DNA from 2 places in the Bifidobacterium sp. LH_389 genome. Region 2 is predicted to be linked to the other one. Evidence: riboswitches for the same ligand, from Rfam matches in the RefSeq annotation. Region 2 holds a riboswitch; the other holds the start of a gene.

Region 1 (6,524 bases), on a different contig from region 2:
GTTGGCCGAACGACGCGTCGAACGGATTGCGGCCACCTACGGTTCCCGCACCATGCTGGATCTCAACGTCGAGTCGACGATCACGGACAGCGCGCCCATAGTGTTCGCCGCGATTGGCGTGAGCGTGATCATCCTCATCGCACCCGTGCTCACACGGGACCGGCAGCTGCGCATCCGTCAGCTGCAATGGGCGTCGAAAACCGGGCGGAACGCATTGGCGGCGCAGGTCATAGCTGTGGGCGTTTCCTCCGCGGCACTGTCGCTGGCGATTGCGGGGCTGTGGGCGGCATGGACGGCGAATGCCCTGCACACGTGTCTGGGCATCTCCCTGATCTCCTACAATCCGCCCCTCATCTGGTTCGACTGGACCGTCGGACAGTATCTCGCGGCGGTGGCATTGACCGCGGCACTGGCCGGCACGGTGAGCGGACTGCTGGCCGGCTGGATCATCCGCGCCCGACCGGACATGATCCGCATGCTGATCGCAGCCATTCCGGTTGCCGTTGCGATCGGGATCGTGCTGGATCGTGTGATCGGTCGGCAACCGTTCACGTTCGCCAACCCCATGGCGAAGTTCATCACCATACCGGGCGTGGAGCCTCTGATGCTGCTCGCGGTGCTGCTGCTTGTGTCCGTGCTGTGGGCCGTCAGCGTGAGGAGGTTGCGAAGGAAAGAGCTGACCGAGTAGACGAAGGCGAATATCGAGTCTCGGCCGTTTCATCGCAACGGTTTCGCACGGCACGGCGATCGTCCGTCGCCGTGCCGTGCCGTCACCGTGCGAGCACCACGAGCGCGGCCAGATACACGGCGGCGGCCAGCATGGCGGCCACGTCTCGGCCGGCCACCGCCATCGCCCGGTAGTGCGTACGCCCGGAGCCGCCCTCGTAGCAGCGGGCGTCCAATGCGCGGGACAGGTTGTCCGCGTGCCGCAGCGTGCCGGCGAACACCGGCACCACGATCGCGCTCATCGCTTTGGCCCGTTGCAGCGGCGAGCCGGTCTCGATGCTGCCGCCGCGCGCCGCCTGGGCGTCCGCGATCGCCTTTGCCTCGCCGGTCAGCGTGGGAATGAACCGCAGGGCCAGCGACATGACCAGCGACAGTTCGTGCGTGTGCACGCCGAGCCGGGAGAGCGGCGAAAGCAGCGACTCGAAGGCGTCGGTCATCTGCGTGGGCGTGGTGCGCGTCAGGAACACCGCGCCCAGCAGGATCACCAGCGCGAAACGCAGCACGTAGATCACCATCGTCCACAGGCCGTCGTCCGTAACGGTCACCGAACCGAAGCTCCACACCGGCGTACCTGAATGTACGAAGAACACGTTCACCGCGCCGGTCACCGCGAACAGGGCCAGAAACGGGTGCACCGCGCCCAGCAGACGTAGCGGATTGATGCGCGCCGCCGCGATCGCCGCGCCCACCAGCACGGCTCCCGCAACCAGCTGCCAGCCGGAACGGATGGTGAACGCGGAGAACATGAGCACTAGCGTCAATGCCATCTTGACGCGCGGATCCATGCGGGACACCGCGTCGAAGGACCGTTGGCCGATACCGCGACCGTCACCGGCAGGCGGGACGGCGGACGTGGAGCTCGAACCGGCTGTGGCGCCGCCACGCGTGTGCGATGCGGGCCGTCGATGCGACAGGTCGACCACCCGGTCGGCCAGCGACAGCTCCTCGCGGGCATGCGTGATGAGCACGATCGTCACGCCCCGGGCGTGCAGCGTGCGGATGAGCTCGCGGATGCGCGCCGACGCCGCCGCATCCAGACTGGCGGTCGGCTCGTCCATCACCAGAATGTCCGGCCGGCAGGCGATCACACCCGCAATGGCCGCCAAACGCTGCTGGCCGCCCGACAGGTCGAACGGGGAGCGATCCGCCAGATGCGCGATGCCCAGCAGATCGAGCGCGGCATCCACGCGGGACTCCACCTCGGCGGCGGGCAGCCCCTGATTGCGCGGACCGTAGGCCACGTCCTCACGGACCGTGTCCGCGAACAACTGACGCTCGGGATGCTGCATCACATAGCCCACATGCCGGCGAAGCTCACGCCGCTCCCGTTTGCCCGCGCGCGCCACGTCGATGCCGTTGACCGTGATGCTGCCCGACTGCGGTTTGCCGAGCGCGCAGATCATGCGGGCCAGCGTGGATTTACCCGTGCCGTTGCGCCCGATGAGTGCCACCGTCTCGCCCTGCGCCACGGTCAGATCGAGGTCGGCGAGCACCGGAACGTCGGGGGAGTAGGCGAAGGAGACGTGGCGGACCTCGATGGCGGGGGCGCCGCCCGGCGTTTCGTCGGACGGTTGGACGGCACGTCGGTCGCCCAACCGATTGGATGGTTGATCAGCCAGCCGGTCGACCGGATGGTCCGATCGGTCGTCGGCAGGTCGGCTGGACGGTTGATCGGCCGACACGCGGCATGTCGGTTGCCCGTCCGGCCCGTCGGCCGAGCGAACAACCGACCGATCGTCGGTCACGCGGCCGGAGGAGACGGTCACGATCCGTTCGCCGCGGCGGGCCTCGTCGGCGCTGTGCGTAATGTGCACGATCGTGGTGCCCCGCGCATGCAGTGTGTCCAGAATGCGCAGGATGTCCGCCCGGGCGGCCGTGTCTAGCATGGCGGTCGGCTCGTCGAGGATGAGCAGTTCGGGATCCATGGCGAGCATGCCGGCGATCGCGGAACGCTGCTGCTGCCCGCCGGACATGCGCGTGGGATCGTCCTGCGCGTGGCCGGCCATGTCCACGGCATCCAGAGCCGCGTCCACGTGCCGGACAATGTTCCCGCGCTCCATGCCGAGGTTCTCCGCGCCGAACGCCACGTCGTCCGCCAATACCGTGGTGACGATCTGATCCTCCGGATTCTGGAACACCATGCCGATGCGATGCCGCACGGCCCGGTATTCGTCCGGATGCGCGCCGGAACCGCTACTGTCGGCGTCACTCCCGTCGGCGTAGCTGTCCGCACCGGCACCGGCGTGGGAGGGGCCGTCGAACACGCGGTGCCCGAGCAGATCCACCGTTCCGTCGTCCGGGGCGGTCAGACCCGCCATGATGAGCGCCAGCGTCGACTTGCCGGAGCCGTTCGCGCCCACCACGCACACGTATTCGCCTCGGCGGACGGTCAGGTCAACGCCGTCCAGCGCCCATGAGGCAACGTCGTGGTAGCGGAAGCGGACGCCGTGCAGGCGGATGGCCGGCGCGGAATCGAGGGGTGTCATGTCGGGGGATGTCAAGTGTTTTCCCTTCGGGACGCAGAAGATGGGAACATCGGGAGATGATACGCGCGTGGGGCACGGCCCCGCCGGTGCAAACGGATGCCCGGCAAAGACCATGCCCCACGAACGGTCACGGGATGCTATGCGCGCTTGTCCAGCAGGTTGGAGATCGGCTTGTAGATGAGGAACGTGACCACGCCGTGGATCGCCATCTTGATGATGTTGAACGGCAGGAGGATCGGCACGATCATCGGCACCACGGCGGAGACCGGCATGTTGAAGTAGAACGGCGAGACGATGAGGTTGCCCACGATCGCCGCCGCGATGGCCACCACGGCACCGGCGACGATGCCGATGACGGCACCCTTGCGCGTGCGGTTGCGCTTGTAGACGAACGCGGCCGGCAGGCTCAGCGCCAGCGAGACGAGGATGGCCATGGCCGCGCCCCACGGGTCGGTGAACACGTGCGGCACGAAGCCGAGCACGGAGACGATGGCCGCGGCGGCCGGACCGTACGCGAAGCCGGCCACGAGGGCCACGATGCCGGACGGATCGTACTTGAGCCACTGCACGCCCGGCAGGATCGGGAATTCGATGAAGCTGAGCACGATGGTCAGCGCGACGAACAGCGCGTAGACCGCGATGCGCTTGGTGGACCAGCGTCCGGAATCCGAGACGCCGGTGGAATGATCGGTGGTAGGCGAAGACACGCTCATGAGAGCACCCCGTTTCTTCCATCCGGACTGTAACCGTTGGCCCCGGAATCCCACCGGATCAGCCGCCTTCGCGGGTCGCGGGCTTCGGCGGACCATCCGTTATGCATGCCGGATGCGCCGTTACCGCCAGTAAGGAATTGCACCTTCCCTGAAACTTGCAAGCGTCACTATACACCATGTCCGGACGACCGCGGCCGTCCGGACGCGAATCGCGGGACCCGCCGGCGCATGATCTTGCTCACAATCCCGCTCGCACCGGGCGAACGGCGGCACGCCCGCGCCCCGGCGGCGGGATAATGGGAACCATGGAACATACGCAACTCATTGATGCCATCGATATCCGCACCGCCGTGCGCGCCTACGACCCCGACGAGATCGCCGACGACCAGGCCCGCCAGCTGAGCATGACGCTCGACGCGGTCAACATGCTCTCCGGGCTCAACATCCAGCTGGTGCGCGACCAGCCCAAGGTGTTCGAGGAGGCCAATGCGTCCGGCCATTACACGAACGCGGCCAACTATCTGGCGCTCGTCGGCCCGAAGGGCGACGACGAGGCCAAGGAGAAGGCCGGCTTCTACGCCGAGCGCGTGGTGCTGGCCGCCACGCTGTACGGGCTCGGCACCTGCTGGGTGGGCGGCAGTTGGGACCGTGTCGAAGCGGCGAAGCACTGCCGCGTCACGCCGAGCCAGGAGCTGTACCTCGGCGTGGTGATCGGCCACCCGGAGCATCACCTGACCTACACGTCCAAGTCGTTCGACGAGCTGTCCGAAAACCAGCGCACGCACAGGCCATCCAAGTCGTTCGAGGATCTCACCCGCACCATGGACGCGCAGACCCGCGATCAGGCCCCCGACTGGTTCAGGGCCGGCGTCGAGGCCGCGGCGAAGGCGCCGAGCGCCATGAACCGCCAGCCCGTGCTGTTCTCCTGGGATCCGGAGACCGGCACCGCCATCGCTTCCATCGACCCGGAGCTGAAGAGTCCGGCCTCCCCGATCGATCTGGGCATCGCCAAGCTGCACTTCCAGATCGGCGCCGGCGCCGGCGACTGGGGCTGGGGCGATGGCGCCATGTTCATCAAGCGCTGAACGGCACCGGCGCGTCCGGCGTCCCGCGCCTGCGGAGTTGACGCCGGACACCGGCCGCATACGCCGGTTGCGCACGGTCACTGTCCGCCTTGTCCGTCCCGCCCGCCGTGCCCGGCACCTTTGCGCGCATTCTCGCCGCGCAAGGCGACGGCCGCACGGTAGGCCACCTGCCGCAGCCCGGTGGGGACGAGCCGGTACAGCGCCCGCACGGCGACGTTGCGCGCGAACTGAACTGGCGTGACGAATCCCATGCGCAAGAATTGGCGCTGCAGGCCGATCTCGCCGCGGAACATTGCCATCCCTCCGCGGCGGGAGTAGGCGCCGGCGTCCACGCGGTACAGCACCAGCACGTCCGGCACGTTGTGCAGCGTCGCGCCGCGCATGATGAGCCTCGCCCAGAGCAGGTAGTCCTCGAATCGGCCGGCCCGTTCCGGGTACCCGCCCGCCGCCAGCACCACGGACCGGCGGAACGCCACGCTGGGATGGTGCAGCGGCGACTGCATGCGCGCGTAACGGTCCAGCGCCTCTCCGCCGGCCGGCAGCGTGCGCACCTGCCCGCGTTCGAGCGTGCCGCCGCTCTCCGTGAACTCCTGGATGGCCGAACCGACCAGATCGGCGCCGGCCTCCAATGCCGGAATCTCCACGGCGTAGCGGCTCGGCAGGGCGATGTCGTCCGCATCCGCACGGGCCACGAACTCATGGTCGCACGCCTTCAACCCCGCGTTGAGCGCCGCCGCGAGACCGGACGGGCGGGGCAGACGCACCACCGTCGCCCGGATGCCTTCGCGTCCCAGCTCGGACGGCAGTCGGTCCAGATACTCCTCGATGTCTGACGGAACCTCGCCGTCCCGCGCCACCACCAGCTGCGCCGGCCTGACCGTCTGCTCGACGGTGTTCGACTCCACCGCGCGCCGGAAGAACGTCAACGAATCGCCACCGTACACCGGCAGCAGCACCGAAAAATCCTGCATGCCGACCATCCTACCCACAGGCGCCCATCACCTGAACGGTCCACCCGTTCGCCCCGTCCGTCCGCCGCAGGCGCGCCGGGCCTCTGGTTCGGCAGAAGGTCATGCGAATCGTTGGGGACAATGTCACCGCCGTGGGGTGACGGCGTGGGCACAATGTCCCCGGCATCCCATGGACATCTGTGGCTCGACGCGCGACGGAACGTGTCGGAGCGGATCGGTAAGGGGACGCAATGGCTGACCGGGCGGCGGTCCGGCGTCGGGCGGGACAACGGTCGGACCGCGTGGGAAAGCCGTTGCCCGGCCCGCTATAATGACGCTCGTGAACAGAGCAACCGTTACCGCCGTAGTCGTCTCGTACAACCGTCCGCAGCTGCTGCGCGAATGCCTCGACGGGCTTGCGGGGCAGACCAGACCGGCGGACCGCGTGATCGTGGTCGACAATGCGAGCACGGACGAGGCGCCCGAGGTGGCCAGAACGCATCCGATCGGTGCGGATGTGGTGGAACTGAGCCGCAACTACGGGGGAGCGGGCGGTTTCTGCGC
Region 2 (6,524 bases):
CCGGCAGCGTTATCCGCGGCAGAGCGGAGCAACCACCACACGAATCGAAAATATCCGCCGTTCCAACCCCAAAAGGCCGCCGGACGGGCCGCCGCGGCCGCCCGGACCGCCCCACGGACGGCCATGTAGTTTCCTATTCCCGAGTTGTGCAGTCGATTTCGCAGGGCAGCCCTTGTAGATCGCCTGTCATTCCGGCATTATTCCAAGGGCGCTATCCGGGGCAACAGGGAGAGCCGACCGCACAACTCGGAAAATGCGGACCGCCACGGCAGCGCACTACGCCATCCAACCGGCAACGCCGCATTGCCGCACACAAAGCTACGTAGAAACCTTGTGCCAACGACGCCAGCACAGGCCGCTCCGCCGCTCGGCGCAGACAGATCCGCCGTCGACGCTCTCGACAGAACGGTGCCGCGCGGCACCGCGATGAGCAACACGATACGGCGGCCCGGCCCGTCCAGCGAGCATAGCCGCAACCGAAGTGCAGTCCGTCACAGCCGCCCGGCGATGAGCGCGCAGTGTTCGCGTACCACGGCGGCAGAAGCATGGAATCTCGCCAGTTCCTCGCCGCTCAGATGCAGGTCGACGAAATCGCCCACGCCGTTGCCGTCGAGCGCGACCGGCAGGGACAGGAACACGTCGTGCTCGCCGTATTCGTACTCGCCGTCGATCAGCGTGGACACGGACACGACGCCGCGCTCGTTCCATAGGATCATGCGCACCAGACCGGCCACCGTGGCAGCGATGCCGTAGCTGGTGCCGCCGCGCAGCCCCTTGATGTCGAGGCCCCGGCGTCGGGTCTCCTCCTCGATGCCGGCGAGCGTGACGCCCGGGTAGCGCGAGCGGTTGTCTTCCAGATACTGCGCAAACGACTTGCCGATGAACGAGACGGTGGACCACGGCACGAACTGCGTGTCCCCGTGCTCGCCGATCACGTAGCCGGAGACCAGACGCGGATCGAGGCGCGTCGTCTCGCCGATGATCGTCTTCATGCGCGACGTGTCCAGCGCGGCGCCCGAACCCAGCACCTGCGCGCGGGGCAGCCCGGTGCGCCGCCATGCGAACCAGCTGAGCACGTCGACCGGGTTCGAGACCATGATGAGAATCCCGTCGAACCCCGAGGCCGTGATGTTGCGCAGAATCGGGTCGACGATGTCGATGGCTGCGCCCAGCTCCTGCATGCGCGTCTCGCCTGGCTTGGGCTTCGGGCCGGCGGCGATGATCGCCACGTCCGCGTTGCGGCAGTCCTGCCAGCCGCCGGCCCGGATCGTGACGAACCGGTTCAGGAATTCGGAGCCGTCGGCCAGATCCATGGCGAGTCCCTTGGCCTTGGCGGGATTGTGGTTGATGAGCACCAGCTCGTTGCACAGCCCCTGCTGCACGATGGCGCTCGACACCGCCGCCCCGACGCTGCCCGTTCCCACGACGACGACGCGACTCCTGTTCGCAGTGACCATGTTCCTCGCTCCTTTGTCCAGACAGACGACATGTCGGTCACATCCCTCTGCCGTTTCCTCCGTCATGACTCACCCCATCGTGGATGCCCATCGCCTTCCGGCACGGCAACGGTCCGCATTCCGAGATCGACGGATGCGCATGTCCCACCGGCCATGTACGTTCTGGACTCGCTAATTGAACAAGCATCTTCAGGGCAGGGTGAAATTCCCGATCGGCGGTACAGTCCGCGAGCCCCGCGAGCGATCGAGGGGCCGAACCGGTGCGATTCCGGTACCGACAGTCATAGTCTGGATGGAAGAAGTTGCGGCGGCGCGAGCGTGCGCATGCATCGGCATGCCCTTGCGCGGCCCCTTTGACGACGCCCTGGCATTCTCTTCCGGAATCCAGGGCTTTCGCGTTTCCGGGGCCGCACGATGGCGGTGCGTTGCTTGGCATGCCCTTGCGCCAGCCTTCCCATGAACCCCTGGACATGCCCTATCGCACGGAAAGGAGACTCATGGACGATAGGGACTTCATGTCCGTGGCGCTGCGCCACGCACGGCTCGGAGCGGGCAAGGTCAACCCGAATCCGATGGTGGGCGCGGTCATCGTGCGCAATGGCACGATCGTCGCCACAGGCCATCACGATCATTTCGGCGGCTGGCACGCCGAGCGCGCCGCACTCGAGGCCGCGAAACGGGCGGGCGTCGACGTTCGGGGCGCCACCGCCTACGTCACGCTGGAGCCCTGCTGCCACACCGGCAAGCAGCCGCCGTGTTCGCAGGCGCTCATCGATGCGGGACTCGCCCGCGTGGTGGTCGGCTCGCCCGATCCGAATCCTCTGGTCGCAGGCAAGGGCGTGCGTCAGCTGCGCGCCGCGGGCATCGAGGTCGCCGAGGGCGTGCTCAGAGCCGAATGCGACCGGCTCAACGAGATCTTCTTGCATGCCATCACCGCGCGCACGCCGTTCGTCATGCTGAAATATGCGATGACGCTGGACGGCCGCATCGCCACCTCCGTCGGTCTCTCCCGTTGGATCACCGGCGAGGGGGCGCGCCGCCGCGTGCATGAGGATCGCGGCAGATTCGCCTCGATCATGGTTGGCGTGGGTACCGTGCTGGCCGACGATCCGCAGCTCACCTGCCGCATTCCGGGCGGGCACAATCCGGTCCGCGTGGTGTGCGACACCCGCCTGCGCACGCCGATCGGCGCGGCGCTCGTCGCCACCGCGCACGAGACGCCGACGATCATCGCCACGGCGGTCGACGACGAGAGCCGCACGCGCCCCTACCGCGATGCCGGATGCGAAATCCTGCACACGGACACCGGCGGCGACGGCCATGTGAGCGTCGCCGGGATCGTGAAGGCGCTCGGCGATCGCGGTCTGGACAGCGTGATGATCGAGGGCGGCGGCGCACTGGCGTGGTCGGCGCTGCGCGACCGCGTGGTGTCCAAGGTGAGCGCCTACGTCGCGCCGAAGCTGTTCGGCGGGCGGAACGCCCCCGGTCCGGTGGGCGGCGAGGGCGTCATGGCTCCCGGCGACGCATTCCGCATCATCGGCCGCACCGCCGCCATGGTGGGCGACGACATCGTCATCGAGGGAGGCGTCGAATATGTTCACGGGAATCGTTGAGGATCTGGGCACGGTCGTCCGGCTGGATCGCGGCGCCGATTCCGCGCGCCTGACCGTGGATTCCCCGGTGGCGGTGACCGACCGTACGGTCATCGGCGAAAGCATCGCCGTCAACGGCATGTGCCTGACCGTGACGGCCGTGCGCGGAACGGCGTTCACCGCCGACGTGATGCACGAGACGCTGCGTCGTTCCTCCCTGGGCATGCTCGCGCGAGGCGACCGTGTGAACGTGGAACGCGCGATGCCCGCCGACGGCCGGTTCTCCGGGCACATCGTCTCCGGACACATCGACGGCACCGGTGCGATCGAGTCGATCACGCCCGACGGCATCGCGAAGGTCCTTGCGATCCGCGCGCCGTACGAACTCATGCGGTTCATTGCGCCGAAGGGGTCGATCGCCGTCGAGGGCGTCAGTCTGACGGTGACGTCCGTGGCGGAAGGCGCATTCGCCGTGTCCCTCATTCCGCACACCGTCTCGCATACGGCGTTTGCCGAACGCGGGGTCGGGAGCATCGTCAACCTCGAAACCGATCCGATCGCGAAATACGTGGACCGGCTGCTCGCAATGCCGCCGTCGCGCGGCGGAGACCGCTGCGGGGACGGTCCCGGCGGTTCCCGGGCGATCACCGCTGATTTTCTCGTCAGGCACGGATTCTGACAGGCAAACTTCCTCCGCTCAAAACCTAAGGACAACACATGACCTCACCGAACACCGACCAAGCAGTGGCACGCGCGATCCGCGACATCCGGGCGGGCCGCATCGTCGTCGTGGCGGACGACGAGGGACGCGAGAACGAGGGCGACCTCATCTGCGCCGCACGCCATGCCACGCCGAGCAACATCGCCTTCATGGCCTCACACGGCAAAGGCCTCATCTGCACGCCGATGAGCACCGAGCTGGCGTCGCAGCTCGACCTGACGCCGATGGTCTCCGCGAACACGGACAACCACCGCACGGCGTTCACCGTGTCCATCGACCACGCGGACACGTCCACCGGCATCAGCGCGCGCGATCGTTCCCTGACCGCGATGGCCTGCGTCGACCCGGACGCGCGGCCGGAGGATTTCCGCCGCCCCGGCCACATGTTCCCGCTGGTGGCGCGGCCGGGCGGCGTGCTGGAACGCAACGGGCACACCGAGGCGACCGTCGATCTGGCGAGGCTGGCCGGGCTGGAGCCGTGCGGCCTGTGCTGCGAGATGATGAAGGATGACGGCACGATGATGCGACGCGCCGATCTCGAACGGTTCGCCGCCGAGCACGGCCTTGCGTACATCACCGTCGCGCAGCTGCAGGAGTACCGTCGTACGCACTCATTCCCGCGCACGGTGCGGCGCGTGGCGAAGGTGGACCTGCCCACCGACTGCGGCCGGTTCACGATGGTCGGCTACGAATCCGACGGCGGCGAACATGTTGCACTGGTGATGGGGCATGACATCCTCGCCGCGATGGCCGGCGCACGGACCGAGGAAACCGCGGAAGCCGCGGGAGCCACGCTGCCGCCCGTGCTGTGCCGCATCCACTCGCAGTGCATGACCGGCGACGTGTTCGGCTCCCGGCGCTGCGACTGCGGCCCCCAGCTGCGCAAGGCGATGCGTCACGTGGCCGACGCCGGCCGAGGCGTGATCCTCTACCTCGGTCAGGAGGGTCGCGGCATAGGGTTGCTCAACAAGCTGCGCACCTACGAGCTGCAGGAGCAGGGTCTCGACACGCTCGACGCGAACCTGAAGCTCGGCTTCCCCGCCGACGCGCGCGAGTACGGCACGGCGGCGGCCATGCTGCGCGATCTCGGCATCGCGTCCGTCGACCTGATGACGAACAACCCGGACAAGATCGGCCAGCTGGAGCGCGCCGGCATCACCGTCGCCTCCCGCGTGCCGATCGTCATCCCGCCGAACGCGTTCGACGCAGGCTATCTGTCCACCAAACAGCACCGCATGGGGCACCTGCTGGGCGTCCCGGCAACCGAAACCGCACAGATCAAGGAGAACTGACATGACCGTATTCGAAGGCCAACTGGTTGCGAACGCCGCCACCCGTACCGGAAACGAGGCGGCCGCACCGATCCGCATCGGCATCGTCGCGGCACGTTTCAACGAGTTCATCACCTCGAAGCTGCTGTCCGGCGCGCAGGACGGCCTGCGCCGTCACGGCGTGGCCGACGGAAACGTCGACGTGGCGTGGGTGCCCGGCTCGTTCGAGATCCCGATCGCGGCCAAGCGCATGGCGGCGACCGGCCGCTACGACGCGGTGATCTGCCTCGGCGCAATCATCCGCGGATCCACCTCCCACTACGACCTCGTGTGCAACGAGACCGCGAAGGGCATCGCACAGGTGTCGCTGAACGCCGACATCCCGGTGCTCTTCGGGGTGATCACCACCGAGAACATCGAGCAGGCCATCGAACGCGCAGGCACCAAGGCCGGCAACAAGGGCTTCGACTGTGCGCTCGGCGCCATCGAGATGGTCAACGTGCTGCGCGCCATCGGCGCCGGGGAATGACCGACGCACCCGTGCCGCTCGTCGCCACGACCACCCGCAGACCCGCCCATTCCAGCCCTTCCGTTACCATGGTGGGCGGTGGTTTGGCACAAAACCGATCGCTATGCGGACAGGTACCGCACGGAACGGTCGGCACGAACAAACTAAAGAAACGGCGGAATTGCAATCTTTGTTAAGGAGTAACTGCAAGTGGCAGAGTTCATCTTCCAAATGATCAAGGCCCGAAAGGCCTACGGCGATCGCGTGATCCTCGACGACGTGACGCTCAGCTTCCTGCCCGGCGCGAAGATCGGCGTGGTGGGCCCCAACGGCATGGGCAAGTCCACGCTGCTCAAGATCATGGCCGGCATCGAGACCGTGTCCAACGGCGAGGCGACCCTGACGCCGGGCTTCACGGTCGGCATCCTGCAGCAGGAGCCGCCGCTGGACGACACCAAGACCGTGGGCGAGAACATCAAGATGGCGTTCGGGCCCATCGCGGACAAGGTGGCCCGCTACAACCAGATCGGCGAGGAGATGGCGAACCCGGACGCCGACTTCGACGCGCTGATGGACGAGATGGGCAAGCTGCAGACGGAGATCGACGCGGCCAACGGCTGGGACCTCGACTCGCAGCTCGAGCAGGCCATGGACGCGCTGCAGTGCCCCGACCCGGACACGCCGGTCAACGTGTGCTCCGGTGGCGAGCGCCGCCGCGTGGCCCTGTGCAAGCTGCTGCTCGAGGCCCCGGACCTGCTGCTGCTCGACGAGCCCACCAACCATCTGGACGCCGAGTCGATCCTGTGGCTGGAGCAGTTCCTGCACCAGTACAAGGGCGCCGTGATCGCCGTCACCCACGACCGCTACTTCATGGACAACGTGGCCGAGTGGATCTGCGAGGTGGACCGCGGCCACCTGTACCCGTACAAGGGCAACTACTCCACGTATCTGGAGACCAAGGCGAAGCGTCTGGAG

Evidence for each region. Region 2 has a riboswitch for FMN ahead of ribD (bifunctional diaminohydroxyphosphoribosylaminopyrimidine deaminase/5-amino-6-(5-phosphoribosylamino)uracil reductase RibD). Riboswitches for the same ligand answer to the same signal wherever they lie in the genome.
Region 1: another riboswitch for FMN. It lies ahead of AC1AZA_RS00835 (ECF transporter S component); the one in region 2 lies ahead of ribD (bifunctional diaminohydroxyphosphoribosylaminopyrimidine deaminase/5-amino-6-(5-phosphoribosylamino)uracil reductase RibD).

What each region holds. Positions count from the first base shown of each region.
Region 1 covers NZ_JBKEVR010000001.1:200,898-207,421, forward strand. Annotated here, with positions in the region: gene AC1AZA_RS00825 (hypothetical protein) at 1-688, shown strand, start outside; gene AC1AZA_RS00830 (energy-coupling factor transporter ATPase) at 771-3,212, opposite strand; gene AC1AZA_RS00835 (ECF transporter S component) at 3,350-3,925, opposite strand; FMN riboswitch at 3,932-4,085, opposite strand; gene AC1AZA_RS00840 (nitroreductase family protein) at 4,231-5,010, shown strand; gene AC1AZA_RS00845 (glycosyltransferase) at 5,088-5,981, opposite strand; gene AC1AZA_RS00850 (glycosyltransferase) at 6,301-6,524, shown strand, end outside.
Region 2 covers NZ_JBKEVR010000002.1:37,137-43,660, reverse strand. Annotated here, with positions in the region: gene AC1AZA_RS02625 (L-lactate dehydrogenase) at 492-1,457, opposite strand; FMN riboswitch at 1,639-1,765, shown strand; gene ribD (bifunctional diaminohydroxyphosphoribosylaminopyrimidine deaminase/5-amino-6-(5-phosphoribosylamino)uracil reductase RibD) at 1,955-3,070, shown strand; gene AC1AZA_RS02615 (riboflavin synthase) at 3,051-3,728, shown strand; gene ribB (3,4-dihydroxy-2-butanone-4-phosphate synthase) at 3,767-5,062, shown strand; gene ribH (6,7-dimethyl-8-ribityllumazine synthase) at 5,064-5,570, shown strand; gene ettA (energy-dependent translational throttle protein EttA) at 5,760-6,524, shown strand, end outside.